3 regions of the Halomonas sp. BC1 genome follow, and region 3 is predicted to be linked to each of the others. Evidence: predicted binding sites of a transcription regulator. Region 3 holds the regulator's gene; each other region holds the start of a gene.
What was found. The regulator sigma-54, encoded in region 3, starts transcription at its own class of promoters, with help from an activator protein. The targets are predictions, from matches to a motif close to TGGCACNNNNNTTGCTNT.
Positions count from the first base shown of each region.

Region 1: a site for sigma-54 is predicted at 8,606-8,623, ahead of glnA (glutamate--ammonia ligase). Genes of this name have one in related genera too.
Region 2: a site for sigma-54 is predicted at 4,512-4,529, ahead of B7L72_RS07125 (P-II family nitrogen regulator). Genes of this name have one in related genera too.

Region 1 covers NZ_LFGS01000008.1:8,371-18,558, reverse strand. Annotated here, with positions in the region: gene B7L72_RS07380 (ChaN family lipoprotein) at 1-412, shown strand, start outside; gene B7L72_RS07375 (tripartite tricarboxylate transporter permease) at 444-1,115, shown strand; gene B7L72_RS07370 (tripartite tricarboxylate transporter substrate binding protein) at 1,162-2,130, shown strand; gene ltrA (group II intron reverse transcriptase/maturase) at 2,230-3,486, opposite strand; gene glnG (nitrogen regulation protein NR(I)) at 4,172-5,599, opposite strand; gene glnL (nitrogen regulation protein NR(II)) at 5,592-6,653, opposite strand; gene glnA (glutamate--ammonia ligase) at 6,923-8,329, opposite strand; gene B7L72_RS07340 (hypothetical protein) at 8,918-9,535, shown strand; gene B7L72_RS18210 (hypothetical protein) at 10,051-10,188, opposite strand, start outside.
Region 2 covers NZ_LFGS01000007.1:91,144-100,793, reverse strand. Annotated here, with positions in the region: partial or broken gene B7L72_RS07150 (IS1380-like element ISPsp9 family transposase) at 1-295, opposite strand, end outside; gene B7L72_RS07145 (hypothetical protein) at 452-1,414, shown strand; gene dcm (DNA (cytosine-5-)-methyltransferase) at 1,485-2,948, shown strand; gene B7L72_RS07135 (very short patch repair endonuclease) at 3,041-3,502, shown strand; gene B7L72_RS07130 (accessory factor UbiK family protein) at 3,914-4,255, opposite strand; gene B7L72_RS07125 (P-II family nitrogen regulator) at 4,606-4,944, shown strand; gene B7L72_RS07120 (ammonium transporter) at 5,003-6,250, shown strand; gene glnK (P-II family nitrogen regulator) at 6,464-6,802, shown strand; gene B7L72_RS07110 (ferredoxin--NADP reductase) at 6,946-7,722, opposite strand; gene B7L72_RS07105 (LysR family transcriptional regulator) at 7,928-8,854, shown strand; partial or broken gene B7L72_RS07100 (methyl-accepting chemotaxis protein) at 8,871-9,650, opposite strand, start outside.
Region 3 covers NZ_LFGS01000012.1:198,239-208,426, forward strand. Annotated here, with positions in the region: gene B7L72_RS10470 (KpsF/GutQ family sugar-phosphate isomerase) at 1-533, shown strand, start outside; gene B7L72_RS10475 (KdsC family phosphatase) at 568-1,110, shown strand; gene lptC (LPS export ABC transporter periplasmic protein LptC) at 1,111-1,695, shown strand; gene lptA (lipopolysaccharide transport periplasmic protein LptA) at 1,692-2,198, shown strand; gene lptB (LPS export ABC transporter ATP-binding protein) at 2,222-2,968, shown strand; gene B7L72_RS10495 (RNA polymerase factor sigma-54) at 3,074-4,489, shown strand; gene hpf (ribosome hibernation-promoting factor, HPF/YfiA family) at 4,587-4,895, shown strand; gene ptsN (PTS IIA-like nitrogen regulatory protein PtsN) at 4,900-5,367, shown strand; gene rapZ (RNase adapter RapZ) at 5,438-6,370, shown strand; gene B7L72_RS10515 (HPr family phosphocarrier protein) at 6,396-6,665, shown strand; gene pmbA (metalloprotease PmbA) at 6,672-8,012, opposite strand; gene yjgA (ribosome biogenesis factor YjgA) at 8,109-8,630, shown strand; gene tldD (metalloprotease TldD) at 8,665-10,119, opposite strand; gene B7L72_RS10535 (YhdP family phospholipid transporter) at 10,116-10,188, opposite strand, start outside.

The sequences.
Region 1 (10,188 bases), on a different contig from region 3:
GGCCAGCGAAGAGGTCGACCATATTCCCGCGGAACAGCGCCACGGTATTCCTGCCCCGCGGCCTGCCAATGACGCCTACCGGACGTATCTGGAGGAAGTCTTCGACCAGCATGCCATGGGGCAGGAAAATCCCAACATGCTGGAACGGTTCATTCAAGCTCAGCTCAGCTGGGACGTTGCCATGGCGCAGGGGCTAGCGGACGCCACACAAGGGAGTGCCCTGACCGTGGGGCTGATGGGTCTTGGGCATGTGGTGCATGGCCATGGCGTAGCGCACCAGTTGGAAGGGCTGGGCATTCAGGACACGTTCAGTCTCTTGCCTTGGGAACTTGAGGAGTGCGTGCTTCCCGACCCGGCCTTGAGCGATGCCATCTTCATATTACCCACCCCAATGCCAGACGCGTCATCCTGAACAAGCGGTCAATATCACTTATGTGTCGTTCATGGCGTATGGGCTCGCCAAGCGCGGCGCCAAAGACCCGGATAGCTTCGGCAAGGGCAACCCCAATGGCATTGCCGCCGCCGAGGCTGCCGATAACGCCGTCATTCCCGCCAGCTATATTCCGCTGTTCGGGCTGGGTATTCCCGGCAGCGTGTCGGCGGCACTGCTGGTGGGTGCTTTCATGATCCACGGTATTCAGGTCGGCCCGCTGATGCTGCGCGACCATCCACAAATGCTGTTCACCATCTTTGCAGGCATGGTGGTCGCTAGCCTGATCATGCTGGCCGTAGGCTGGTACGGGCTACGTATCTTTGCCCGCGTCACGGATGTGCCGCAGAACATCGTCATTCCCGTGGTGATCTTTCTCTGCCTGGCCGGCATTCAGGTACAGGGCTACGGCACTTTTGGCCTGCTGACCGTGTTTGGCTTCGCGATCTTCGGCTATTTCCTGAAGAAGCATGACTACTCCTTCGTAACCTTTCTGGTCGCTTTCATCGTCACGCCCATGCTGGAGATGAACCTGCGCCAGTCAGTCATTCTTTCCGGGGGCGACATCGGCATTCTCATGCAGCGCCCCATTGCACTGACGTTTGTGGTCGCCACTGGCCTGCTGGTACTGCACCTACTGTGGAGCAGTTATCGCCAGTACCGGCAGCGTCGGCAACACGGCTAAACCGAGCAACCTTCACTACCAAGAAAAAACCATCGAGGAAACCACCATGAAAAAGCATCTTCTGACCACCGCCATCGTTTCGGCAGCGCTGACCCTGGCCGCTGGCACCGCCCAGGCCAATGACTTCCCCAGCAAGCCGCTGACCATGGTCGTCGGCTTTGGCGCAGGCGGCAGCACCGACATTCAAGCCCGCGTGCTGGCCAACGTACTGGAAGAAGAGCTGGGCCAGCCGGTGAACGTGGTCAACCAGCCGGGCGCGGGCGGTGGCGTGGCCTTGACTCGCCTGGCCAACAATAACGACGAAGGCTACACCTTTGCCTTTGGCACCTCCATGACCATCACCTACGGCCCGCTGGCCACGGAAACCGCCTACCAACTGGACGACTTCCGCTACGTGGCGGGCGTGACGCTGGGCCAGTCGGCTATCGTGACCGGCGAGAATCGCCCCTTTGGTGACAGCTGGGAGTCGCTGGTGGAGTATGCCCGCGAAAACCCCGGCACCAGCTACGCCACGCAGACCGCTCTGGATCGCATGATCATCGAGTACATTGCCCAGCAGGAAGGTCTTGACCTGCGCATCGTGCCCACGGCAGGCGGCGCTGGCATGGCACCGCTGATTCTCTCTGGCGACGTGGACTTCGCCTATAGCGGCGGCACCCACTCCGGCTACGCAGAAACGGGTGAAATGCCGGTACTGCTGAGCCTGGCAGAAGACCGTCTGGTAGCCTTCCCGGATGCGCCCAGCCTGCAAGAAGCCGGTTATGACATCAACCCGGCAGAAATTCGCGTGGTCATGGTGCCCAACAATACGCCGGATGCCCACGTCGAGCGCCTGGCAGAAGCACTGGAAGCCGCCACTCAGGATGAGCGCTTCATCGAGATCACCGAAGAGCGCATCCTGATGCCGGTGGTGTACCTGTCGGAAGACGAAGTCACCCAGACCCTCACCGAGCAGACCGAAAGCTACAAGGCGCTGATCGAAGAGCTGGGCGGCGTACCAGGTGCAGACGACTAAGCTGCCCCGCATGCCGTGAACAGGATGGATCGGGTAGGGGCCGGGGTCACCCCCGGCGCCCTCCCACACCACCGTACGTACGGTTCCGTATACGGCGGTTCATGAAGAACGGTTAAGCCCTCTTACCGTATCCAGTACCGAGATCAGGCCCAGCCCGTCGAACCGCTTCCGCGGCAGGGCCTGATTCATGTGCGAGGCACCCGCATTCCACCAGGCTCCTCGCCCATTCCCCGCTGATTTCCAGGCACGGTATGCGTCCAGGCCTAGCGCCAGAAGCTTCCGGCGCCGGGTCGTCGGGCGCTTCCACTGCCGCCAGATCACACAGCGTAATCGGCGACGTGTCCATTGATCCAGCGCTTCCAGCGGGCGTTTCACGTCGACGAGGCTAAAGTAGCTGGCCCAGCCTCGCAGGACTGGCACCAGTTCTTCGATGACGCGTCGGATATTGCGCCCTCTGCCGCGTTTGAGGATCTCACGGACACGCTGCATCAGGCGCTGCAGGCTGGTCTTGGCGATGGTCAGCCGCGGCAACTTGTGCCGGGTCAGCGTGTAGCCCAGACACCCCCGGTTCCAGGGTCGGTCCACCGCACTCTTGTCGCGATTGACCGTCAGCCTGAGTGAGCTCTCGAGAAAATCACTCAGGCTGGCCATGACGCGCTCACCCGCCCGCCGACTCCTGACATACACCTGCATGTCGTCGGCGTAGCGGCAGAAGCGGTGGCCCCGGCGTTCCAGTTCCTTGTCCACGTCATCCAGCAGGATATTGGCCAGTAGCGGACTCAGTGGACCGCCCTGAGGTGTGCCCTGCCGGCGTGGCGCGACCAGGCCGTCCTGGAACATCCCGGCTTCCAGATAGCGGCGGATCAGGCGTAGCACCCGCTTGTCGCGGACGCGGCGCGCAACCCGGGCCATCAGCAGGTCGTGATTCACCCGGTCGAAGAAGGCTTCCAGGTCGAGGTCGACCGCCCAGCGGCGGCCGGCGGTGACATGGGCCTTCATCGCCGAGACGGCCTGCTGGGCACTGCGCCCAGGGCGGTAGCCGTAGCTCGATGCGGAGAAATCCGGATCGAAAATCGGCGTCAGCACCTGAAGCAGCGCCTGCTGGATCAGCCGGTCGGTGACCGTGGGAATGCCGAGCTGTCGCGTTCCGCCCTTGGGCTTGGGAATCTCGACGGCTCGGATCGGGCTGGGGTGGTACTCACCGGCCAACAGCCGCTCGCGCAGCGTCGGCCAGTGCTGTTTCAGGTGGTCCGCCAGCTGCTGCACCGTCATACCGTCGGCACCCGGCGCGCCCTTGTTGGCGACCACCCTGCGGTAAGCCCGCGCCATGTTGGCCTTCTCTACCACGGCCTCCATGAGCGGGGCGAGCTCCGCTTTCGTCCACGATGACGACGCCGGGACCGTCTCGACGCCCCCCGGCCGGGACGCGGGGTACTGCCCCTGCCCCTCTGGGTGGGTGGCGGTATCCGCGTCAGTTTCGGTCTTCATGATCGATCCTCGAGACATCATCGCCTACTCGCGGTTCTTCATGTTCGGCCCTTGGTGCCGGGGTGAATCGGCACTTACTATGGCCTCTGCTGACGTCTGATGGCCCATCCCGCCGCCTCTCGGCGCCGGTAGCACTGTGGCAGACCATCAGACCTCCCAGGGTAAGACGCGCGACCTTCCTCCCATACACCCGCCGCATCTACTGCCGCCCCTTCCGGATAGCTATTGGGCTTCGAGTTTCTTGGCCCTCTCGCCCAGGTGGCGACAGCCTCGTATGCGATTTCTGTTCGTCGGGCCGGGAGTTTGCCTCCAACTTCCTTCAGATTCCGTCTCGCGACGGACACCCTTGCTGTTCGGCTAACGGTTCCCGCTATCAGGGTCCGTAGGGGACTTTCACCCCCAAGTCATTCCGAGGCACCACCCTCGGAAACAGCGCCCGTCGGGCGCTGCGCGCCATGCCTGGCGCACCATGAAAAAGCCCGCTGACCGTGTCAGCGGGCTTTTTAGTGGTTCCGGGCCAGCATCGCCGAGCCGACGGCGATTGCCAACAGGGCTACTCGTCGGCTAGCGCGGGCAACAGCGTCTTGAGCTTGCGTGTCAGGGTATTGCGCCCCCAGCCCAGCAGCTCGGCCGCTTCCCCCTTGCGCCCCCCGGTATGCTTCAGGGCGGTTTCGATCAGAATGCGTTCGAAATCCGGCACCGCCTCTTCCAGCAGGTGCGTATGCCCTTCGGCCAGGGCGTGGTCGGCCCAATCCCGGAAGGCCGAGCGCCAATCACCGTAAGCGCCTCCTTCTGGCGCGCTGACCGAGCGCAGCTCGGGAGGCAGGTCCTCGATCAGGATCTCCCTCCCCGATGCCATCACGGTGAGCCAACGGCAGATATTTTCCAGCTGGCGAACGTTGCCCGGCCACGGCAGCCGCGTCAGGTGAGCTTCTGCCTCGGGCGTCAGCACCTTGATATCGGTGGATAGCTCCTTGGCCGCCTCCGCCAGGAAGTGACGCGTCAAGCGGGGGATGTCTTCACGGCGCTCGGCCAGACGCGGCAGGTGCACCCGAATCACGTTCAGGCGGTGGAACAGATCCTCACGAAAACGCCCTTCATCCACCAGAGACTCCAGGTTCTGGTGGGTAGCGGCAATGATGCGCACATCCACCTTGACCGGCGTATGGCCGCCGACCCGGTAAAACTCGCCATCGGCCAGCACCCGCAGCAGGCGCGTTTGCGTCTCGGCGGGCATGTCGCCAATTTCATCCAGAAACAGCGTACCGCCGTTGGCCTGCTCGAAACGCCCCTGGCGCTGCTGGGCGGCACCGGTAAAGGCGCCTTTCTCATGGCCAAACAGTTCCGACTCGATCAGGTCACGAGGAATTGCCGCCATATTGAGGGCAATGAACGGCTTGCCGGAGCGCGGGCTGTGCTGATGCAGCGCCTGGGCCACCCGCTCTTTACCGGTGCCCGACTCCCCGTTGATCAATACCGTAATATGGGAGTGCGACAAGCGGCCAATGGCGCGAAACACCTCCTGCATGGCAGGCGCTTCGCCGATGATCTCGGCGCTCAGCCCTTCCGGTACGCTGACCGGCCGCTGGCGCTCGCGGGCATGGGCCACCGCGCGCCGCACCAGCGCCAGCGCTTCGTCGACATCAAAGGGCTTGGGCAGGTACTCGAAAGCGCCCCCCTGATAAGAGGCCACCGCGCTATCCAGGTCCGAGTGGGCGGTCATGACAATGACCGGCAGATCGGGGTGAGCCGCACGCACGCGAGACATCAGGTCGAGGCCGTCGATTCCCGGCATGCGAATATCGGTGACCAGCACATCTGGTGGATTTTCCAGCAGCCGAGCCAGCGCCGTATCCGCCCGCTCGATACACTCTACATCCAGGTCGGGTTGCGCTAGCGCGCGCTCCAGCACCCAGCGGATAGCGCGGTCATCATCGACGATAACCACCCGTGCAACATCGGTACGTGTCGCCTCAGTCATGACGCATCTCCGGTAAATTAATAACCAATGGAATCAGTAAACGAAATTCGGTGTGTCCGGGTCGGGAATCGCATTCGATCAATCCTTGATGTTGGTGCAAAATTGACTGAGCAATCGATAGTCCCAGGCCACTGCCTTCCGCGCGGCCTGACACCATGGGGTAAAAAAGCGTTTCACGTAACGCATCGGGAATGCCGGGGCCGTTATCGATGACACCCACCTCGCTGACCAGCCGATGGCGCTCGGCCCCCAGGGTGAACTGGCGGCGGGCACGGGTGCGCAGGGTCAGCGTGGGGGACGGCGTGTCGGCTTCGCTCATGGCCTGTACCGCGTTGCGGGCCACGTTCAACACGGCCTGAATCATCTGCGACTCGTCGCCAGAGAGGTCGGGCAAGCTGGGGTCGTAATCGCGATGAACGGTGACCTGCGGATGCTCGGCCAACAGCAGCGCACGCACGCGCTCCAGCACTTTGTGAATGTTCACCGGCTCATGCTTGATGATGCGGTTGGGACCCAGCATGGAGTCCACCAGATCGCGCAAACGGTCCACTTCCTCGACGATGATGTGGGTAAACTCTCGCAAGGCCGGGTCGTCCAGATCGCGCTCCAGCAGCTGCGCCGCGCCGCGGATACCGCCCAAGGGGTTTTTCACCTCATGGGCCAGCCCACGTGCTAGCACTTTGATGGTCTCCTGGCGAGTGGTCAGCGCTTCTTCCCGGGAAATCTGCATCAGCCGGTCCCGGGGCTCCACCTCCAGCAGCAGCTCGTCGGCGGACAGCGGCGTCACGGTGTAATCCACCGTCAAGGGTTCACTGTTGAGCGGCGTAATACGCGCTTCGCGTTGGGTGTAAGGGTGAAACGCATCGCGTGCCTTGGCCAGCACGTCATCGATACTCTCATCGCCGCCCAGCAGGGTGTCCAGACTGATGCCTTGTACCCGACTGAAGCTCACCGCCAGCAGCGCCTCGGCGGCCGGATTCATCCAGCGAACCCGAAGTTCGCCGTCCAGCAGCAGTACCGCCGTGGTGAGGTGTTCCAATAAGCGCTGATACATGGCGTGTCCTGAAGCGTCGCTAACCGTTGCGTTAGAGATTTAGCTGAGGAAGTGCAAAAAGCGCGCCAGGTTACCCAAAACGGCGCCATGCACGGCTTAGGGGCAGCCTACCGATACCGCTCGGGCGTTTATAGCGCAAGGGACGGAAGATTTAGCCAATTCAATGCACCATTATAGTGCACACACTTACTCGGCGATAAAAAACCCCGCCGAGGCGGGGTTTTGGCTCGTCACACCGCAAGGGTGATCTTGGCAGTCATGCCATCAGCTTAGCAGCTGTAGTACATGTCGAACTCGATCGGGTGAGTCGTCATGCGGATACGCTCGACGTCTTCCATTTTCAGTTCGATGTAAGCGTCGATCATCTCGTCGGTGAATACACCGCCTTCGGTCAGGAACGCACGGTCAGCATCGAGTGCTTCCAAGGCCTGATCGAGGCTGTGAGCCACGGTGGGAACCGACTTGCCCTCTTCCGGCGGCAGGTCATACAGGTTCTTGTCCATGGCATCGCCAGGATGGATCTTGTTCTTGATACCGTCGATACCCGCCATCAGCATGGCAGAGAACGCCAGGTAGGGGTTCGCCGTCGGATCAGGGAAACGTGCTTCGACACGCTTGCCTTTCGGGCTGGCAGTGTACGGAATACGGATGGAAGCAGAACGGTTACGGGCGCTGTAGGCCAGCATGACCGGCGCTTCGAAGCCAGGTACCAGACGCTTGTACGAGTTGGTAGAAGCGTTGGTGAAGGCGTTCAGAGCACGGGCGTGCTTGATGATACCGCCGATGTAGTACAGAGCCATTTCAGACAGGCCAGCGTACTCATCGCCCGCGAACTGGTTCTGACCATCTTTCCAGAACGACTGGTGTACGTGCATACCAGAACCGTTGTCGCCTACCAGCGGCTTCGGCATGAAGGTAGCGGTCTTGCCGTAAGCGTGCGCCACGTTGTGGATCACGTACTTCATTTCCTGAACTTCGTCAGCTTTCTTCACCAGCGTGTTGAACTTCACGCCGATTTCGTTCTGACCAGCGTTGGCCACTTCGTGGTGGTGTACTTCGACGGTCTGGCCAATCGCTTCCAGGGTGTTACACATGGCACCACGGATATCGTGGAAGCTGTCGACCGGCGGAACCGGGAAGTAGCCACCCTTGACGCGCGGACGGTGACCCAGGTTGCCTGTCTCGACCTTGCTGTCGGTGGCCCAGGCGCCTTCGTCGGAAGTGATCTTGTACATGGAGCCCTGAATGTCAGACTTCCAGTGCACTTCGTCGAAGATGAAGAATTCAGGCTCAGGACCAAAGAACGCAGTGTCGCCCAGGCCAGTAGACTGCAGGTAGGCTTCAGCGCGCTTGGCGATGGAGCGCGGGTCGCGGTCGTAGCCCTGCATGGTGGCAGGCTCGATGATGTCGCAACGCAGAATCAGGGTGGCGTCTTCGGTGAAGGGGTCCAGGAAGCCGGTGCCGTCTTCCGGGCGCAGGATCATGTCAGACTCGTTGATGCCCTTCCAGCCATTGATGGAAGAACCATCGAACATTTGGCCGTTTTCAAAAAACTCTTCGTTCACGTCACGCGCAGGCACGGTCACGTGCTGCTCTTTACCGCGAGTGTCGGTGAAACGCAGGTCTACCCACTTAACATCGTGTTCTTCGATTAGCGCAAGAGTCTTGGCTGACATAGTGTCCTCCGGTATGAGCGTGGCTTAAAGCTTGAAACAGTAAGCTATCGATAAAAGTGTTATTCAACAAATCGTCTACGTACCCTGGCACGTGGCGCGTTTGTCTTTTTTGTTCGCTTTACGTTTGTTTGACCATGGATAACAAATCGCCCAGCGATCATTTCAGACCGGCTATCGTTGTAGCACGCCGAGAGGCTTCTGCCTATGACCTGCTAACGACTGACAGACGGCCCATGAAACTGTTCACAAAACTGCCTACGAAGCTGTCACAAAATATAAGCACGTAGCATGCCAACTTTGCACCAATATGGCTTTCAAAAAATAACAGCATGATTCAAAAAGCAAAAATCATTATTCCTGATGCCTCTTGATGTCGCATTGGCTCGTCATGTCATCACATGGAGCACTGCACTCACCCAATATGCACCAAAAAAATACGCAAAAAACAGTCTTTGCACAAAATCAGTGCACTAGCCAGACGGTCTATTTTTATGCGCTTCTCGATCATTCCACTTGCTACGAAAAGAAACCAACACCTACAATAAATTACAAAGAGGTGAGTCATTACCACATAAGGAAGCCACTGACATGGGTACGGTTTGCTTTATCGTCGATGCTTCCGTGGCGGGAGCTTGGCTTCCTCGCCACCTGCGATCCATTCGTCAATCTGGCCTGGCCGAGCACCTCGTACCCGTGATCGTGACTGCCGCGTTTCTGGATGAGCGCTTCACAACCCTGGAGCAGCGCTTCCACGCTCACTGTCTCGTGACACCCGACAAAAAGCTGGGCGCACGCCTGAATCAGGCAGCATATGTCAGCCAGGCCGAATGGCTGCTGGTGGCCATGCATAAGCAAGTCTTGCCTTCACAGCTATGGCCCCTGCTGTACCCCGAGCTGGATACGCAAACGCTGGATGCGCTGATCATCAGCGCGATGACGCCTCGGTTACCAGAACGCCTCTGGCAGCAGTTACGTGGCCCTAACGCCACATTGCCCCCTTACATGGCCATCAGCCGAACCTGGCTGGAACGCCTGGGAGGCTTCGACCCCGAGCTGGAGGTCACGGCAATGACCGACCTGCTCCAGCGCCTGCATGCCTGCCCTACCCGCCTGAAGACCCTCAGCGGGCAAGCACTGGGGTTGCCGCGAGGCTCGCCACTGAGCGCGTTGAAAGCACGCTTTTCTACCGAAACGCCCCCACACTGATCGTCACCCTCATCCCTTCATCACTCTTCAATGCATTCCCCAATCCACAAGGCATACTGAACGGCCCCAGCGAGGATTACCTATCGCCAACCTCACACTTTCAGGCGTTTGCCAAACAGCATGGCACCCCAGGTAGTGGTGTTCACCGCCTTGTTCAACAACACCGAGCCCACGCTGGCTGGATAACCATCATCTGATCACTCGAAAAATGTGTGAAAAGAAAACTTTTCTCAGCGTTTACCTTATCTACATGAGCATCAACTCTGTGGTTATAAAACATGTTCAACCAAATTAGATTGATTCTATTATGGCCCTACGGCGCTACCTGCATTGGAACATTAAGAGGAACTTGCTGACCGATAAATTATTTTTGTGACATATTACAATTAGACTTTTTTAAGAAAATATATACTTTTCGATCTAGAAACTTATTATCCTTTACTACGCGGATGGTAATAAGTAACTGGCCAGGCAACACAACATATTATTCATTTTTTTCAACCCTCTAAAGCATGTCATTTTCTATAAGCTCTTACGACTCTTACAGAATCAGGAAGAGCCATATTTAACAGTCTTAGAGTTTGAACCTGATGAATGGAAACATTCTCCCCCACCTTAACTTCTACAAAATTAAAGCCATTGTCATTATAAAC
Region 2 (9,650 bases), on a different contig from region 3:
CGGTATCGCTGAGATCGATCCAGCCCATCGCGCGCTGCAGCACCAGGGTGCGTAGCTGACTGGCCAGGGAGTGGCGGATACGCAGCGGGTGACGCGGATCGACCAGGTTGTCTTCGAGCGCCTCAATCACGCCGCTGTTGTCGAGGGCTTCACGCAACAGCAGAGCGCCGCTGTCGCTGGTGGTGCGCTGGCCGCTCAGCTCGACACGGACAGAGCCGTTGCACGAGGGCGTCCAGGTGGATAGGCTTTCACCCATGGCGAGTGGTCCTCTTGAATCGTGTTCTGGCAGGAACATCCTGATTCTACAAGAGAAAACCACTCGCCATCTTCGTTTTCAGGTGAGTCTCGTGAATAAGCCGGGTTAAAGGAAATACTGATTCGGTCCGACAAGAGCCGGATGTTGGAAGGGTTCGTCATTGAAGCGGTCTTCAATGACTATCTGGACAGGTTGATGACCCAGCAGGTGCACGTGTTGCCCGTGTCTCTGGTCAGAACACTGACCATCAAGCGACGGCTCCGCACCCGCTACGTCAACGCGTGGTGGCTATGGGATCACTCGGGGGCTGGCGAGGCCGCCGCTGACCTGAGTCGCCACCTGCTCCCTGCGTCGGGCAAGGATGAGTTTCTATTCGATTGCTATTACGACGAGAGCGCCAGAGACTTCTTCATCAAGGAGTGGCAGGGCAGGACGCATATTCCGATTCAATCGTTCATGTTGAAAAGTCGTGGATATGACTCCCCCCGTTTCAGAATGCCAACCAGCGCGGTCATTGACGAACACCGCTCGCAACAAGCTTTTTGGTCAGGCATTTTTAGTCATTACAGTCGCGATATTTTTAAACATGTCGTCCTGCATCGACTGTTTAAAAATTGCGCGATACAGCCTTTTTTCGATGGCGTTTGGGATATCGACAGTGTGGCGCGACTGCCCAATGGGACGCTCATGCAGTTGGAGGTAAAACACAAGTTTCCCTACGTCGAGCGAGGTCGTGGCGGCCTCTTCTTTGGGATTAATAATGGCCAGTTACAGGTCATGCAGGACTTGGCGCGTAAAGGGATCAAGACGCTGCACATGATCATGGTCAAACCGATCTGGGACAAACAGCGCGGAACGGGCTACCTGCTTAACCGCATCGGTGAGCGTAAGCGCGTGTTGCTGTTGGCGAAACTGCTGGACACGCCCACCTTGCGCCAGATACGTGAGCGTCCATCATGGCAGACGGGGGCTGAGCAGTCGTTTACCGGCACGGACCGCCAGAAGGCTCGCTATGTGAATGCCGCCGAGTTCCAGCTGCTGGGAACCCTGGATGATGCGGTCGATGACGTCGCCAAAAACATTCGCCTTGCGGCGATGGGGGAGCTTGACCAGCCAGTGACGGAGCAGATGTTGTACGACAGCCGAATTCATCCGTAAACGCTTCGCGGAGCTCGTTTTTTGGGATACAATCGTGCGCCATTGTCACAGATTTGACCCAGAGGTTTGCATGTCTCACCTTATCGATGTCCAAACAGGTGCAAGTTCTGGCGTGGTTGCCAGCCTGCCGAGCGCCTCTCAGTCGCCTTACGAGGCGCTCAGCGAGCGAGCACTGCTGGATAAGCTTCTGGAGATTTATGATCAGGGCGCCATCGCCGAGGCGCTCGCCATGGCTGACAAGGGGAGCTGGTGTCGCGAGACCATCAACCGCTGGGCCAAGGGTAAGGCGGAGCCGAAAGTGACGCGTGCAGCTTATCAGCAAATGGTGTCCATGTTGCCTGCTCCCCGGCCCAGTGACCTTCAGCCATCCTTTCGGTTTATCGACCTGTTCGCCGGGATCGGTGGCATACGCAAGGGGTTCGAGGCGATTGGAGGCGAGTGCGTCTTTACCTCGGAGTGGAATAAATATGCCGTTCGTACCTACAAGGCCAATCACTTTTGTGACCCGCGCAAGCACCGGTTCAATGAGGACATTCGTGAAGTCACGCTGAGCGGCGACCTGAGCATCGACGAAGAGACAGCGTACAGGCACATCGATCGGCAGATTCCCAATCACGACGTACTGCTGGCGGGCTTTCCATGTCAGCCGTTTTCGTTGGCCGGTGTGTCGAAGAAAAACTCCCTTGGTCGAAAGCACGGTTTCGAGTGTGATGCGCAGGGAACGCTGTTCTTCGATGTGGCGCGTATTCTGGCCGCCAAGAAGCCCGCCGCTTTCCTGCTGGAGAACGTCAAGAACCTCAAGAGCCATGACAAAGGCAAAACGTTCAGGATCATCTGTGAGACCCTGGATGAGCTAGGCTATGACGTGGCGGATGTGAATTCGCCCAAAGGGCAGGACCCCAAGGTCATCGACGCGCGGCACTTTCTGCCGCAGCATCGCGAACGCATCGTTCTGGTGGGGTTCCGTCGAGATCTGGGTGTTCATGAAGGGTTTACCCTGAGGGATATCCATAAAATGTACCCAAAGGAGCGCCCAGCCTTTGGTGACCTGCTGGACCCGGAGGTCGACGACAAGTACATCCTGACGCCGAAGTTATGGGAGTACTTGTACAAGTACGCCCAGAAGCATCGTGCAAAAGGCAACGGTTTCGGTTTTGGCTTGACGCGGCCCAACGATGTCGCCCGTACGCTCTCTGCCCGTTATCACAAGGACGGTTCGGAGATTCTGGTGGATCGAGGCTTCGATGACGCCATGGACTTCTATAGTGACCATAATCAGAAGCATCGGCCCAGACGACTGACCCCCCAGGAGTGCGCCAGGTTGATGGGCTTTGACCAGCCGGGAGAAAGCCGTTTCGTCATCCCGGTGTCCGATACGCAGGCATACCGTCAGTTTGGCAACTCGGTAGTGGTGCCTGTGTTCGAAGCCGTGGCAAGGTTGATGGAGCCGCGGATACTGGCTGCCGCCGCCAAGTCGGTAGCCCTTCAAGCGGATGACGACCCGCAACAGTACGAGATGCCCCTTGCGCTGTGATTGCCTGGCCGAAACGATCGGTGCCGGGGGTTGGTTGAGCGGGCCATCGTCTTTTGCAGTGGTTCTATCCTTCAGATGAAAGGGCGAGTACCTTGGCTGATATTGTCGATCGCTTTACTCGATCACGCATGATGGCTTCCATTCAGGGTAAGAACACGGCTCCAGAGCGGTTTGTCCAGGCCGCTCTGGAGCAGCGTCATATCGGCTTTGACGTTCATTCGACTGAGCTTCCCGGCAAGCCCGACATCACCATCCCGCTTTATCAGGTCGCCATCTTCGTCAACGGGTGCTTCTGGCATTGGCATGAAGGATGTTTCTATGCCACCACCCCATCGAGCCGCAAGCAGTTTTGGCAAACCAAACTCGCTGAGAATGTGCGTAGAGATGCGCGTAAACGGGCTGAGCTGGAGGCCATAGGGTGGCGGGTCGTGGTGGTGTGGGAGTGTGGGGTGAAACACGCGCCTGAGCAGTTTGATGAGGTCATTGATACGATTGAGGGCGAAATTTTTTTACCGGAGTGGCCGGAAAAGCCGCCTAGGGTAAGACGCCAATGACCCTGGCTCGCCACGCGGTTCGTACAGTGCGTTGGTCAGCTCGCGGGCAAAGCGCTGGGCGGAGGGCGGAGGGCAGGCAGTGGGTCAACGGTCACCAAGGGGGCGTCGGAATTGCCTGCAGCGCCTTGTGATTGGCGAAGGTGGGCGATGCCCAGCCAAGTCATATACCTGCGTGTGGCGTGATATGGCGTGATATCAGATGGTGCACCGCAGGAGGGCTGGCGCATGAGGCAATGAGCTAATGGGCTAAATGACCTGAAAAATGCGCTGTGATGGTGCTAAAAAGCGCCGATAGATTTAACGCCGAGTCTGCACGATAGCATGCTCGCTCATGCTGTCAATGATATTGATTATTGTTCATTTTTTGGGGAGGGAGATGCTGGGGCCTGTGGAAAGGCACCCAGCGTTGTTTCAGCCTGGCTTGCCTGGGGTGGGTTTGTCTTGCTCGGCAGGCTCTGCGGTGGCTGGTGGTACTTCGGCTTCCATGGGCGTGGCCTGTGCGGCGCTGGCTGCTTCCACCGTGGCTTCCAGGCTGGCTACCTGACGCTCCAGCGCCTCGACGCGCGCGCGCGTGCGCTGCAGTACATCCATCAAGATATCAAAGTCTTCCCGTGATACCAGCTCCAGGCGGTCGAAGGCTCCCCGCACCACTTGCTGCACGCCTTTCTGAATGTCTTCCGGGGCCTGGGAAGCGTTCTGTAAACGGTCGCCTATCTGCTGGGCTAAACGGCTGATGCGATCCTGGGGCGTCATGGCTCTCTCCTTAAACGGTGGCGCATAAATGTGGATAGCTTACCTGTAAGGATACGCAACCCTTTGGCAATCCGCATGCCCCGCGTGCGTTTTCTCCTTCAATGCGCTCATGCATCAAAAAGAAGCATTGAGCTTTTGGTGATGTGCTTTTTTAGTGCAGTGACGGGTGAAAGGAGGTGGATAGTCGCTCTGCTGATGCCCGTGAAACGTGTTTTTTAATGTTTAAGGGCATGAATTTAAATAAGAAAAAAACCAGTGGCACGGTATGAGCATTAGTAGGGCAAGCACTAAATTCGGGCGGCCACGCCGCTCTCCACCGAGTGGGACTGAACCAGCAGGGGAGATCCGGGATGAAACTCATCACCGCTATCATCAAGCCTTTCAAGCTTGACGACGTTCGTGAAGCACTCGCCGACAACGGCGTGCAGGGGATTACGGTTACCGAGGTCAAGGGATTTGGTCGCCAGAAAGGCCACACCGAGCTGTATCGCGGTGCCGAGTACGTAGTGGACTTTCTGCCCAAGGTGAAAGTGGAAGTGGCCGTGGACGATGCGCGTCTGGAGAGCGTGCTGGATGCCATCTGCAGCGCTGCCAACAGCGGCAAGATCGGTGACGGCAAGGTATTCGTGACGCCGCTGGAAGATGTCATTCGTATTCGTACCGGAGAGCGCGGCGCCGACGCGGTATAGGCCAGCCTACACAACGACGACCCACCAATAACTTCTCTTGGATCACGGGGAACACCTGATGAACGAGCTTACAGAATTGAGCTACGCGCTCGATACGTTTTACTTCCTGATTTGCGGCGTACTGGTCATGTGGATGGCCGCCGGCTTCTCGATGCTCGAGGCCGGTATGGTGCGTTCCAAGAACACCGCTGAAATTCTGACCAAGAACATTGCGCTGTTTGCCATTGCCTGCACCATGTACCTGCTGGTGGGCTACTACATCATGTACTCCAGCGGCGAAGGCGGTTTCCTGCCCAGCCTTGGCTTCCTGATCGGTGCCGAGAACAGCGTCGATGCGGTGCTGGCCGGTGGTGAGGATGCCCCTTACTACTCCATGCGTTCGGACTTCTTCTTCCAGGTCGTATTCGTCGCAACGGCAATGTCGATCGTGTCGGGTGCCGTGGCCGAGCGTATGAAGCTGTGGGCCTTCCTGGCCTTCGCGGTGGTCATGACCGCCTTCATCTACCCGGTGTCTGGCTACTGGACCTGGGGCGGTGGCTGGCTGGATGGCGTTGGCTACTCTGACTATGCGGGCTCGGGTATCGTCCACATGGCCGGTGCAGCAGCAGCGTTGGCGGGTGTTCTGGTCCTGGGCCCCCGTAAGGGCAAGTACGGCAAGGACGGTTCTATCCACGCGATTCCGGGCGCCAACATGCCGCTGGCCACGCTGGGTACCTTCATCCTGTGGATGGGCTGGTTCGGCTTCAACGGTGGTTCCGAGCTGAAAATGTCGGATGCCGTGTCGGCCAACAACGTTGCTCAAGTGTTCGTGAATACCAATGCGGCGGCGGCGGGTGGCGTGATTGCAGCCCTGGTGCTGGCCAAACTGTGGTTCCGCAAGGCGGACCTGACCATGGCACTGAACGGTGCGCTGGCAGGCCTGGTCGCCATTACCGCCGACCCGCTGTCGCCTTCCGCGCTGGGTGCCGCCGTGATTGGTGCCATCGGTGGTCTGATCGTGGTTGCTGCCATCGTCACGCTGGACAAGCTGAAGCTGGATGACCCTGTGGGTGCTATCTCGGTTCACGGTGTCGTGGGTATCTGGGGTGTGCTGGCCGTGCCGCTGAACAATGGCGATGCGTCCTTCGGTGCACAGCTGATCGGTATCGTGGGCATCTTCGGCTGGGTATTCCTGGCGAGCCTGGTGGTGTGGCTGGTGCTGAAAGCGGTCATGGGTATCCGTGTCAGCGAAGAAGAAGAGTACGAAGGCGTCGATATCGCAGAGTGTGGCCTGGAAGCCTACCCCGAGTTTGGCGTCAAGAAATAAGCGCCGTGCCATAGCAAGCGGCACTGCTACTCAAGGCCTCCCCGATGGGAGGCCTTTTGCCGTATGTAGCGGCGCATATACGTGCCAGGCACAAGGGCTTTTTATTCTCGGGGCTGGCGGGTGTATGCTAAGTGCAACGGGCGTGAGGAGGGTCAACGTCGCGCCGCCTTGTATCCGGTCAAGACAACCGTTGCATAACCAGAGGATGTGGTCATGAAATTAATCTCAGCCATTATCAAGCCGTTCAAGCTTGATGACGTACGCGAGTCGCTTTCCGATATCGGCGTGCAGGGTATTACGGTGACGGAAGTGAAAGGCTTTGGTCGCCAGAAAGGCCACACAGAGCTGTATCGTGGGGCGGAATACGTGGTGGATTTCCTGCCCAAGGTTAAGCTGGAAGTAGCCGTGGACGATGATATGGCCGAACAGGTCATCGATGCGATCACCCAAGTGGCCAATACGGGCAAGATCGGCGATGGCAAGATCTTCGTGATGCCGTTGGAGCAGGTGATTCGTATCCGTACCGGCGAAACCGGCAAAGACGCGGTTTAATTTTGTGAATGGTGAAGTGTAAGGCGTAAGTCGCACAAAGCCCCTGTGGATAACGTCCACAGGGGCTTTGTGCATAAGATGAGGGGGTGTCAAAGGCTACGATCTATTCTTCACCCTTCACCCTTCACCCTTCACCGTTAGACTTACTTCTCTACGAAGGCGCGTTCGATGACGTAGTCGCCTGGTTCGCCCATGCGCGGGGAGATGTTCAGGCCTAGCTCATCCAGCAGCGCGCTGGTGTCGTCCAGCATGGCGGGGCTACCGCAGATCATGGCGCGGTCCTGGCGCGGGTCGATGGGCGGCAGGCCGGTGTCGGCAAACAGCTTGCCGCTGCGAATGTGGTCGGTCAGGCGGCCCATGGTGTGGAACTCTTCACGGGTGACCGTGGGGTAGTACACCAGCTTTTCGGCGACTTCTTCACCCAGGTACTCGTGGGCGGGCAATTCCTTGGTGATGAAGTCGGCGTAGGCCAGCTCGGAGACTTCACGCACGCCGTGAATGAGTACGACCTTCTCGAAACGCTCGTAGACTTCCGGGTCCTGGATCAGGCTCATGAACGGCGCTAGGCCCGTGCCGGTGGAGAGCATGTACAGGTTACGTCCGGGCAGCAGGTCGTCGCATACCAGCGTGCCGGTCGGCTTGCGGCTGACCATGATCTGGTCGCCCACCTTCAGGTGCTGCAAACGTGAGGTCAGCGGGCCATCGGGCACTTTGATACTGAAGAACTCGAGATGATCTTCGTAGTTCGGGCTGGCGATGGAGTAGGCGCGCATCAGAGGTTTGCCCGCCACTTCCAGGCCGATCATCACGAATTGGCCGTTCTTGAAGCGCAGGCTGCGCTCACGTGTCGTGCGGAAGCTGAACAGCGTGTCGTTCCAGTGGTGAACGCTTAGCACTTCTTCCAGGGCAAACTTGCTCATGCTGACTCCTTTGTGGCTGCGTGTGTGGCTGCGTGGCCTAAGCCTTGCTCGCCATATTCTAAAAAAGAATAAAAAATAGCTTTATAGGATGCGCTCATTCTAGATAAAGGGTGGTATATCTGTTAAGCAAATTATCTTGATAACGTATATCTTTAAAATCGATATAGCTTTCGTTGAGCAGCACTTTTTCTGGAGGAGCCTGGTCATGCATTACACGTTGCGTCAGCTGGAAGTCTTCGTCGCCGTTGCCCAGCACGAAAGCGTTTCCCAGGCGGCGAGGGCGCTGGCCATGTCCCAGTCGGCGACCAGTACGGCGCTGGCCGAGTTGGAACGCCAGTTCGACTGCCAGCTATTGGACCGCATGGGTAAACGTCTGAAACTCAACGCGTTGGGGTTCCAGCTGCTCCCCAAGGCGGTGGCGCTGCTGGACCGAGCCGAAGAGGTGGAGGAGCTGCTGCGCGGCCAGCAGGGGGTGGGCGCTCTGGACGTGGGTGCCACCCTGACCATCGGCAACTATCTGGCCACACTGTTGATCAGTGATTTCATGCAGCGTTACCCCGGTAGCCGCGTGCGGCTGGCGGTGCGCAATACGCGGCATATCATCGAGGGGGTGCGCCAGCATTCGCTGGACCTGGGGCTGATCGAAGGGCAGTGCGATGACGACATGATCATCAGCCAGCCCTGGGTAGAAGACGAGCTGTGCGTGTTCTGCTCGCCTCGGCACCCACTGGCCGGGCGTGCTCATCTGGAGCTGGATCAGCTGCTGCGGGAAGACTGGATCATGCGCGAGGAGGGCTCCGGCACCCGCATGACGCTGGAGCATGCGGCGCGCCATCGGCGCAGCCGCTTCAATACGCTGCTGGAACTGGAGCACACCGAAGGGATCAAGCGGGCGGTGGAGTCAGGTCTGGGGATCGGCTGCGTCTCTCGGCTGGCGCTACGAGACGCTTTCCGGCGGGGTAGCCTGGTGCCGCTACCCACGCCGGAGCTGGACCTGAAGCGTCAGTTCACCTTCATCTGGCATCGCCACAAGTATCTGACCACCGGCGTGCGCGAGTTTTTGCGCCTCTGCCGCGAAATGACCGCCGGTGCCCAGCGCAGCGACGACATCCCGCTGCCGCCCATTCCTTGAATGTTCGTCATGGGTGTCAGTAATCGCGCAGCGTGGGTGACCCCAAGGCAAGCGCGCTGGCTCCGGATAGCTTGAAGCTGCTGATGGTGCCGGTCAGGTGGTTTGCCTGCTCCTTGAGGTGCTCGGCGGCGGTGGTGGACTCTTCCACCATGGCAGCGTTTTCCTGGGTCATCCGGTCCAGCTCGGCCACGGCGATGTTGACCTGCTTGATGCCATCACTCTGTTCGCTGGTGGCGGCGTTGATCTCTTCGAGTACGTCGGTGACACGGGTAATGTGCTCGACGATATCGTGCATGGTGCTGCCAGCCTCGCGCACCAGCGAGGTGCCGTTATTGACCCGGGACTGGGAGTCTTCGATCAGCTTCTGAATGTCGCTGGCAGCGTCGCTGCTGCGGCCAGCCAGTTTACGCACTTCGTCGGCTACCACGGCAAAGCCGCGGCCATGCTCGCCCGCTCTGGCGGCTTCTACCGAGGCGTTGAGCGCCAGCAGGTTGGTCTGGAAGGCAATGCTGTTCATCAGCGTGACGATCTCGCCAATCTTGTTGGAGGCCTGGGAGATGTCTTCCATGGTCGTCACCACGTTCGAGACCACCTGACCGCCGTTTTTCGCTACTTCAGAAGCGGCATGAGAGAGCTGGTTGGCCTCCTGGGCCGACGCGGCGGTGTGGGCGACGGTGCTGGTGATCTGCTCCACCGACGCAGACGTCTGCTGCAGGCTGGAAGCCGCATTGTCGGTGCGGCGCGACAGGTCCTGCCCGCCCATGGCAATCTCGTTGGCGGCGTGGTGCACGGCTTC
Region 3 (10,188 bases):
CCTGCCCACTGGATCTGGCCCCCACCAGCTCGACGACGGCAGCGCTTGCGCTGGGTGACGCGCTGGCCGTCGCACTGCTGGAAGCACGTGGCTTCACAGCCGAAGACTTCGCCCTGTCACACCCCGGCGGCAGCCTGGGCAAACGCCTGCTGCTAAGGGTACGCGACCTGATGCACGACGGCGCGCGGCTGCCTCGGGTGGCGCTGGGCAGCCCGCTGCGCGATGCTCTGCTGGAAATTACGCGCCAGGGGCTCGGCTTTACCTGTGTCATCGACAATGAGGGTCGGCTGGCCGGGGTCTATACCGACGGCGACCTGCGCCGCACGCTGGACCAGTTTCACGACCTGCGTGACGTCAAGGTAGACGACGTCATGACGCGGCCCGGCAAACGCATCGGCCCCGACGTCCTGGCAGCCGAAGCCGTGCGTATAATGGAAGATAGTCGTATCACGGCGCTGGCCGTGGTCGATGAACAGCAGCGCCCGATTGGCGCGCTGCACATGCATGACCTGCTGGCAAGCGGCGTTATCTAACCCATGATCCAATGATGGATGATACGGAGGCTCTATGGCCCTACCTGACGCACTTTTAGATCGTATACGCCGTGTAAAACTGCTGGCCCTGGACGTAGACGGCGTACTGACCGATGGTCGCCTTTACTTCCAGGCCGACGGCGTCGAAATCAAGGCCTTTCATACCCAGGATGGCCACGGCTTGAAGCTGCTCAAGCGCGTCGGCATCCATGTCGCGCTGATTACCGGCCGTGACTCGCCCATGGTGAGCCAGCGCGCCGCAGCGCTGGGCATCAGCCATGTTCATCAAGGCTGTGAAGACAAGCTCGCCACCCTGCGTGGGCTCTGCCAGCGGCTCGGTATCACCCTGGAGCAGGTCGCCTTCTGCGGCGATGACCTCCCGGACCTGGCGCCGATCAAACGCTCGGGCATCGGCATCACCGTCCCCAACGCACCGGACTACATGCATACCCACGCCGACTGGATTACCGACCGTCTGGGCGGACATGGCGCCGTTCGCGAAATTTGCGACACGCTGCTGACCAGCCAGGGGCACTGGGACGCCGTGCTCGACACTTACCTACACGGCTCCACCTGAATGGGCATCAGGGTGAAAAAGCGCGTCTGGCTGACGGGGCTGGTCATCACCCTGGGGGGACTGCTGGTTTGGCTGGACCCCCGCGCGCCCCAGCAGCGCGAGGTAGATCCTGAGGCTCAGGCTCAGGAGCCCGGACACGTGCTGGAGAATGCCGAGATCACTCTGTTTGGTGAAGATGGCACTCTGCAACAGTCGCTGGTCGCGCCGCGACTGGTACATACCCCGCAAGCGGCGATGACCAACGTCACGTCACCGCGCGCCACGCTGTTCGATAGTGAACAGCGTGAGTGGTTGGCGGTTGCCGATACCGGTACCCTGAACACGGACACCCAGGCGCTGACGCTGGCCGGATCGGCACGGCTATTGGCACCAGACGAAGGCTGGCAGCTGGATACCGACCTGCTGCATTATGATGGCCTGGCACGTCATGCCTGGAGCGATACCCCCGTAGTGCTGCAGCAGCCGCCCCAACGTATCGAGGCATCCCGTATGGATGTCTGGCTGGACGATAGTCGTGTCAGCTTGATCAATAACGTGCGCGGCGTGCATCCGCCCGCCCCCCACTCTTCTCAGGAGTCGCCATGAACGCCCTGCTTCGTACGGCACTGCTCGCCCTTGCCGTTCCCATGGTAGTCGTAGGCGCGCTGCCTGCTACTGCTCAACAACAAGCCCCTATCGAAGTAGAGGCCGACCGCCTGGACTTGGACCAGCGCGCGGGCACGGCGGTTTACTCTGGCAATGTCGATATTCGTCAGGGTGAAATGCAGCTGCGCGGAGAGCGTGTCGAAATTCACCGCAACCAGGCCGGCGAACTCTCCCGGGCCGTCGCCACGGGCGAGCGTGCCTACCTGCGCAATCAACTGGAAGACCAGACGACGCCCATGGAAGGCTGGGCGCGCCGCATCGTCTACCACGTGTCCGAACGCCGCGTCGAGCTCATCGACCAAGCCGAACTGACCCAGCAAGGGGATCGTTTCCAGGGGGGACGGCTCGAATACTTCATCGACCGCGGGGTGGTGCAAGCGCGCTCTGATGTCAGCGGCAGTTCGCCACAGCGCATCCGCATGACCCTGCAGCCCGAACAATAGCGAGAGGACGCCCCGTGACAGCGATGACCCCCGACACCGCAGCGGTCAAGACACTCCATGCACAGCATCTGGCCAAGAGCTACAAACGCCGCCGCGTGGTCAAGGATATCAATCTGGAAATTGCCCAGGGCAGCGTGGTGGGCCTGCTGGGCCCTAACGGCGCCGGCAAGACCACCTCGTTCTACATGATCGTCGGCCTGGTGAAATCCGATGCTGGCAAGGTGGGCATCGACGATCTCGACCTGACCCGGGCGCCCATGCATGAACGCGCGCTGGCGGGTATCGGCTACCTGCCCCAGGAAGCATCGATCTTTCGCAAGCTGTCGGTGGCCGACAACATCATGGCCATTCTGGAAACGCGCCGGGAGCTGGACCGCAATAGCCGAGAAGCGAAGCTCGAATCCCTGCTGGAAGACTTCCACATCACCCATATTCGCGACAACCTGGGCATGAGCCTGTCGGGCGGCGAGCGGCGACGGGTGGAAATTGCCCGCTCGCTGGCCACCGAGCCCGCCTTCATTCTACTGGACGAACCTTTTGCTGGCGTCGACCCCATTTCCGTGGGCGATATCAAGTCGATCATACGCGCGCTCAAGAAGCGCCATATTGGCGTGCTGATTACCGACCACAACGTGCGTGAAACCCTGGATATCTGCGATATTGCCTATATTGTTGGCGACGGACACATCATAGCCAGTGGAAACCCCCAGGAAATTCTCAATAACCAGAAGGTGCGCGACGTCTACCTGGGCGCCGACTTCCGCCTTTAAATAATGGCCCACGAAGACATTTTATTTAGTGGCATGCTTATTGCACTTGCACCAAACGGAGAGTCGCTCTAGGGTGGAGCTTTCTGATTAACGAGTGGTTCTCAGATGGTCATGAAAGCTTCTCTTCAACTGCGCATCGGCACACAGCTGACCATGACACCTCAGCTGCAGCAGGCCATTGCGCTGCTTCAGCTATCGACGCTGGACCTTCGTCAAGAAATTCAGCAGGCGCTGGATGCCAACCCCATGCTCGAACAGGAGGATGAGTTTGGCGAACAGGCGGTCAGCGAGCCTCAGGAAGCCGAGTGGGCAGACAGCATTCCCAACGAGCTCTCCGTGGACAGCGACTGGTCCGACACCTACCAGGACATGGGCAGCGCGGGCGGCAGTAGCGAAGGCCCGGACTTCGAGCGCCAGGCGGCCGGGCAGAGCCTTCACGGGCACTTGCTCTGGCAACTGGCCATGACCGACTTCTCTGCGCGTGAGCATGCCATTGCCGAGAGCCTCATCGATGCGCTGGATGCCAACGGCTATCTGACCCAGCCGCTCAACGACATCCGCGAGGGGCTCAAGGCGCAGGGCCACGATGGCCTGAGCCAACGCGAGGTCGAAAACACCTTGCTGCGCCTGCAGCAGTTCGAGCCTACTGGCGTGTTCGCCCGTGACCTGCGCGAGTGCCTGATGCTGCAGCTGGCCGCGCTACCCGAAGACACTCCGCTGTTGATGCCCGCCAAGCGTCTGGTACGCCAGTTTCTCGAAGCGCTGGGCAAGGACGACATGCGCCTGCTGAAACGACGCCTGAGCCTCGATGACGAGCAGCTGGACGATGTCATTCGTTTAATCCGCAGCCTTGACCCTCGCCCCGGAAGCGCCTACGGCGTCACCGACGACAGCTATGTGACGCCGGACCTGGTGGTACGTCACGATCACGAGGGCTGGCATCTGGAACTCAACCCGGAAGCGCTGCCTCGGCTACGTATCCAGCCCGACTACGCCAGCCTGATCAAGCGCGCCGACAAGAGCCAGGACAACCAGTTTTTGAAAGAGCACCTCCAGGAGGCTCGCTGGCTGATCAAGAGCCTGTCGAGCCGCAACGACACGCTGCTGCGCGTGGGGCGCGAGATCATTGCCCGCCAGATAGGCTTCCTCGAGCAGGGTGAAGAGGCCATGAAACCGCTGATTCTGGCCGATATCGCCGAAGCGGTAGAGATGCATGAATCGACCATCTCCCGGGTCACCACCCAGAAATACATTCATACCCCGCGCGGGGTCTTCGAGCTCAAGTACTTCTTCTCCAGCCAGGTCAGCGGCCAGGAGGGCGGCGACAGCCACTCCAGCACGGCCATTCGAGCACGCATCAAGAAACTGATTCAGGACGAGCCGCCAGGCAAGCCACTCTCCGACAGTCGCCTGGTCACCCTGCTGGAAGAGGGTGGCATTACCGTGGCACGCCGCACCGTCGCCAAGTACCGAGAGTCGATGGGTATACCTTCGTCGAGCGAGCGACGCCGTTTGCGCTAGTTAAACGCTCTTGCCCAACAAACTCGCGGCGAGGGCTTTGCAATGGCCCAAAAAGGGTTACAATCGAAGTACAGTCCGATGGATAAGGAGCACGTCAATGCAAGTAAACATCACTGGTCATCACGTTGAACTGACTGACGCCTTGCGTGACTACGTAAACGAAAAGCTGGAACGCGTTGAGCGTCACTACGACAACATCACGACCGTCCAGGTCACCTTATCTGTCGAAAAGGAGCGCCAGCAAGCGGCTTGCACGCTGCATGCCGCAGGAGCAGACCTGCATGCGGAAGCGCAGGATAATGACATGTACGCGGCCATTGACGCCCTGGCGGACAAAATCGACCGTCAGCTGGTAAAACACAAGGAAAAAGCACAAGCCCGCGCCCAAGGCGCTGGCGTGCGTTAAACCGATGACGTTGGAAACCATACTCCCCCCGGAGCGCGTGCTGTACGACGTGCCCGGGGGCAGCAAAAAAAGGGTGCTGGAGTTTTTCAGCACCTTTATCGCTCAGAACACGCCCAGCCTGGACAGTCAGGAAGTCTTCAGTCGCCTGATTGGCCGTGAACGGCTGGGCAGCACTGGTATCGGCAATGGCGTAGCCATCCCCCATGCACGCAGTCCTCACTGCAGCACGCCCATTGCTGGCTTTCTCAAGCTAGCCGAGCCCGTCGACTTCGATGCCATCGATGGTGACCCGGTCGATCTGGTCTTCGTGCTGTTGGTTCCCGAAGAAGCCGATGACACGCACCTGGCCCTGCTGGGGCAGGTGGCCACGATCATGAATGACGCTGCCACACGCCAACAGCTGCGCAATGTCAGTAGCCAGCGCGCATTGCTCGAGCTGCTGACCGACAAGATTCGCGAGCAGGCTGCCTAGCGCAGCCATTGCCAGGCAGCAAGGCACACGGCAAGCCCTCTATCCCTTTGATACCCAAGAGAGATGCGCTATGCAGCTGGTGATCATTAGCGGCCGCTCAGGGTCCGGCAAGTCCATCGCCCTACAGGCGCTGGAGGATCTTGGCTATTACGCCATCGACAACCTGCCCGCCATGCTGCTGGGCTCGCTGGTCGATGAATTGCGCGAGCAAGGGGGGCGAACTCACCTGGCGGTCAGCATCGATGCGCGCAACCTGCCCACGGCGCTGGAGCAGTTGCCTGCGTTACTGGAAGAGCTACGTCAACGCCAGATCCGTTTTCAGGTCATCTACCTGACCACGGACGCACGCATTCTGCTGGAGCGCTACTCGGCCACCCGGCGGCGCCACCCGCTGACCCGGGATAGTGACATGACCCTGGAAGAAGCCATCGACAAGGAAGAGCAGACGCTGCTCGACATTCGCGATCTGGCCGACCTGTTGATCGACACGTCACGCCTCTCGGTGCACGATCTTCGCCGTCGCATCACCGATCAGGTCGCTCACCAACGGCGTGACCAGCTGACCCTGACGTTTGAATCCTTCGGCTATAAGCGGGGCGTACCCATGGATGCCGATATCGTGTTTGACGTGCGCTGCCTGCCTAACCCTTATTGGGACCCCAGCCTGCGGCAGTTCACCGGACGCGATGCCAATATTCAGGCCTTCCTGGGCGGCTACCCCATCGTCGATGACATGCGTGACGATATTCATGCCTGGTTGGACAAGTGGCTGCCCGCCTACCAAAGCAGTCAACGTAGCTATATGACCGTGGCCATTGGCTGCACTGGCGGCCAGCATCGCTCTGTCTACATGGTGGAACAACTGGCGCAGGCGCTGGTCAAGCGCACTGGCGCCATTCAGCTCAGGCATCGGGAATTGGGCTTGCAGTACACGCTAAGCGAATTACCCGCTACCGTCGATGCCGCTTCTTCCATCCCCCCCAGCGACACGACTTCACCCTGATATCACTCGGCAAAAAGGAACCAGAGTGCCTGAAAGAACCTTAACGCTGACCAATCAACGCGGCCTTCACGCCCGCGCTGCCACCAAGCTGGTCACGTGCGGCCAGCAGTTTTCAGCCCGCATTCATGTTTACAAACAGCAGCAGAAAGCCGATGCCGCCAACATCATGTCGCTGCTGATGCTGGCGGCCCCTTGCGGCACTTCGCTGACCATCACCGCAGAGGGCGAAGATGCCGACCAGGCCCTGGATGCCATCCAGGCCCTGTTCGACGCACGTTTCGACGAGGATCAGTAACCCTCGTTAGCTGCCCGCCACCGTCATGGCATCCACCAGCCAGCTGCCGGTATGGATGCTGCCCCGCGTATCGGTATCGTCGCCAATGCCCACCAGGCCAGCGAACATGGTGTTGAGATTGCTGGCAATGGTGAACTCTTCGATGGGGTATTGCACCTCGCCATTCTCTACCCAGAATCCGGCGGCACCGCGAGAGTAGTCCCCCGTTACGCCATTGACCCCCTGCCCCATCAGCTCGGTCACCCAAATGCCCCGCCCCATTTGCTGCAGCAGCTCATCACGCGATGTCAGCGGGGCCAGAAGACGCAGGTTGCGCGCTCCGCCGGCGTTTCCGGTCGACTGCATGCCCAGGCGGCGGGCACTGTAGGCAGACAGCATGTAGCTGGCGACCCTGCCCTGCTCGATGAAACGGTTATCCCGGGTCTGCACGCCCTCGGCATCGAAGGGCGAACTGGCGGTGGCACCGACTTCCATGGGGCGCTCTTCCAGTCCCATCCACTCCGGGAAAAGCGGGCTACCCAGACGATCACACAAGAACGATGCTTCACGGTATAGTGCGCCACCCGCCAACGCGCCCATCAGGTGGCCTATCAGGCCCGCGGCCAGGCTGGGGTCGAACAGCACGGGAAAGGTACCGGTAGGCGGTTTGCGCGCACCCAGCCGCCGCAGGGTGCGTGCAGCCGCTTCGCGCCCGACCTCCTCCGGGTCACGCAGCTGTACGGGATTGCGCGCCGATGTGTAGTCATAATCGCGCTGCATGCCCTTGTCATCCTGGGCGATCAGCATGCAGGACAACGAATGGCTGCTGCCCTTTTGGGTGCCTAGAAAGCCATGGCTATTGGCGTAGACCCGCACGCCCTCGCCACTGGACAACGAGGCGCCTTCCGACTGGTGAATACCGTCCACGCTGCGCCCCGCCTGCTCACAGCGCAGCGCCAGCTCGATGGCCTGTTCGCTCGAGAGCGCCCACGGGTGATGCACCTTGAGATCCGGCAACCGGGTCGCCATCAGCGCAGCATCTGCCAACCCGGCAGCAGGGTCTTCACCGGTATAACGCGCGATCGCCAGGGCTTTTTCCACCGTGGCGCGCAGCGACGCACTGCTGGCATCGGTGGAGGAGGCGCTCCCCTTGCGCTGGCCAACGTAGACCGTAATGGCGATTCCCTGGTCACGGGAAAGCTCGACGGTCTCGACCTCGCCGAGCCGTACGCTGACGCCCACCCCCTGGTCGACACTGGCGCCTACTTCAGCGGCATCGGCGCCCAGCGTTTTCGCCAGGCCAAGGGCTTCTTCCGCCCGCTGCGCCAGTAGCGCCTGTTGCGCTGCTGCATCAAATGCCTGTGCCATATGGTCTCCTTTTCGCCTCAATTGCATTGGCGAATCAATGTTATGGTCGCAGCCTGATATAATGCTGGCGACGAATCCAAATCAGTGAGTGTCTGTATGCCTAAGCAACGCCCCGAGCCCCTCGATATTGACGAGCAGGAAGAGCGTCCCAGTAAATCCCAGCTCAAGCGTGAAATGCATGCTCTTCAGGCGCTTGGCGAAACCTTGATTGCCATGAAACCCGCCGAACGGGCGCGTTTTCCGCTGTCTGACGATATGTTGCGGGCCATCGAGGAAACCTCGCGCATCCGCTCCCATGAAGGCCGCCGCCGCCATATGCAGTACGTGGGCAAGTTGATCCGCAAGGAGGATCTAGCCGCCATCCAGGGGGTATTCGATGCCATCGAGCAAGAGAAAGAGCAGCGCGACCATGCCTTTCATCGTCTGGAAAAATGGCGTGATCGGCTGGTCGACGAGGGCGACGACGCCGTCGATCTATTCCTGGCCGACTACCCCGATGCCGACCGCCAGACCCTGCGCCAGCTAGTGCGAAACGCTCGCAAGGAGCGTGAGCAGGGCAAACCGCCGACCAGCGCGCGCAAGCTGTTCAAACACCTGCGCGACACCCTGGCACTCTAATCCGCACGCCCCCATGACGAGCTGTACTGCCTGGCTAGCCCGATTGCGTGCCACCGACGGTCAGCTCGTCTAGCTTGAGAGTGGGCTGCCCAACGCCCACCGGCACGCCCTGGCCCTCCTTGCCACACACGCCGATACCGGTGTCCATGGCCAGGTCATGGCCAATCATGGATACCCGCCCCATCGCCTCAGGGCCATTGCCGATCAGCGTAGCGCCCTTGACTGGCGAGGTGATGCGCCCATCCTCGATGAGGTAGGCTTCGCTGGCTGAAAACACGAACTTGCCCGACGTGATATCTACCTGCCCGCCACCGAAGCTGACCGCGTAAAGGCCGCGCTTGACGCTCTTGATGATGTCTTCCGGCGCATCCTGCCCGGCCAGCATCACCGTGTTGGTCATACGCGGCATCGGCAGGTGGGCAAAGGACTCACGCCGCGCGTTGCCGGTTGGCGCCATGTTCATCAATCGCGCGTTCAGCTTGTCCTGCATGTAGCCGGTGAGAATGCCATCCTCGATCAGAGGGGTGTACTGGCCCGGCGTGCCCTCGTCATCGACGCTGAGCGCCCCGCGACTATCCATGACCGTGGCATCGTCTACCACGGTGACACCCTTGGCCGCCACGCGCTGGCCCATTCGCCCGGCGAAGGCCGAACTGCCCTTGCGATTGAAGTCACCCTCCAGGCCGTGACCGACCGCCTCGTGCAAGAGAATGCCGGGCCATCCGGCGCCCAGCACCACCGGCATCTGACCGGCAGGGGCATCCACCGCTTCCAGGTTGACCAGCGCCTGGCGCACGGCTTCCTGGGCATAGCGCTCGGCCACACCCTCATCGCGCAGGCGCGCCATGGAGTAGCGCCCACCGCCACCGGCGCTGCCTCGCTCTCGGCGACCATTTTTGGCGGCGATCACGCTGACATTGAAGCGCACCAGCGGCCGCACGTCCGCCGCCAGAGTGCCGTCACTGGCACGTACCAACACGACTTCGTAGGTGCCGGACAGCGAGGCACTGACCTGGCTGATGCTGGGGTCGGCAGCCCGCGCCACGCGGTCAGCCTGCTTGAGCATGGCCACCTTCTCTTCAGCGGTCAGCCCTGCCAGCGGGTCGATACCCGCATAGCGCGCCGCCGCGCTCACCGGCACGACACGCTGGCCCGGCAACTGCTTACCACTGCGCACGATACCCGAGGCGGTGCGTCCGGTATCCATCAGAGCATCGGCGGTAATCTGGTTAGAGTAGGCAAAGCCGGTTTTTTCGCCTGCCAGCGCCCGCACACCCACTCCGCCATCGATGTTGTAGCTCGCCTCCTTGACTTCGCCATCTTCCAGCACCCACCCCTCCTGCCAGGTACGCTGGAAGTAGAGATCGGCATAATCGATGCCTGCGCCCATGGCGTAGCCAAGGCCCGTCTCCAGGGCTTCCAGATCGAGGCCACCCGGCGTTAGCAAAATGGCAACTGCAGACTCTATATCGCTTGTGTGTGCGGTCATTGAGGGCCTTCTAAAGTAACCTGCGGCGAGGTCCAGGGACCCCGCACGCGATAATGAATGGTGGTGGCC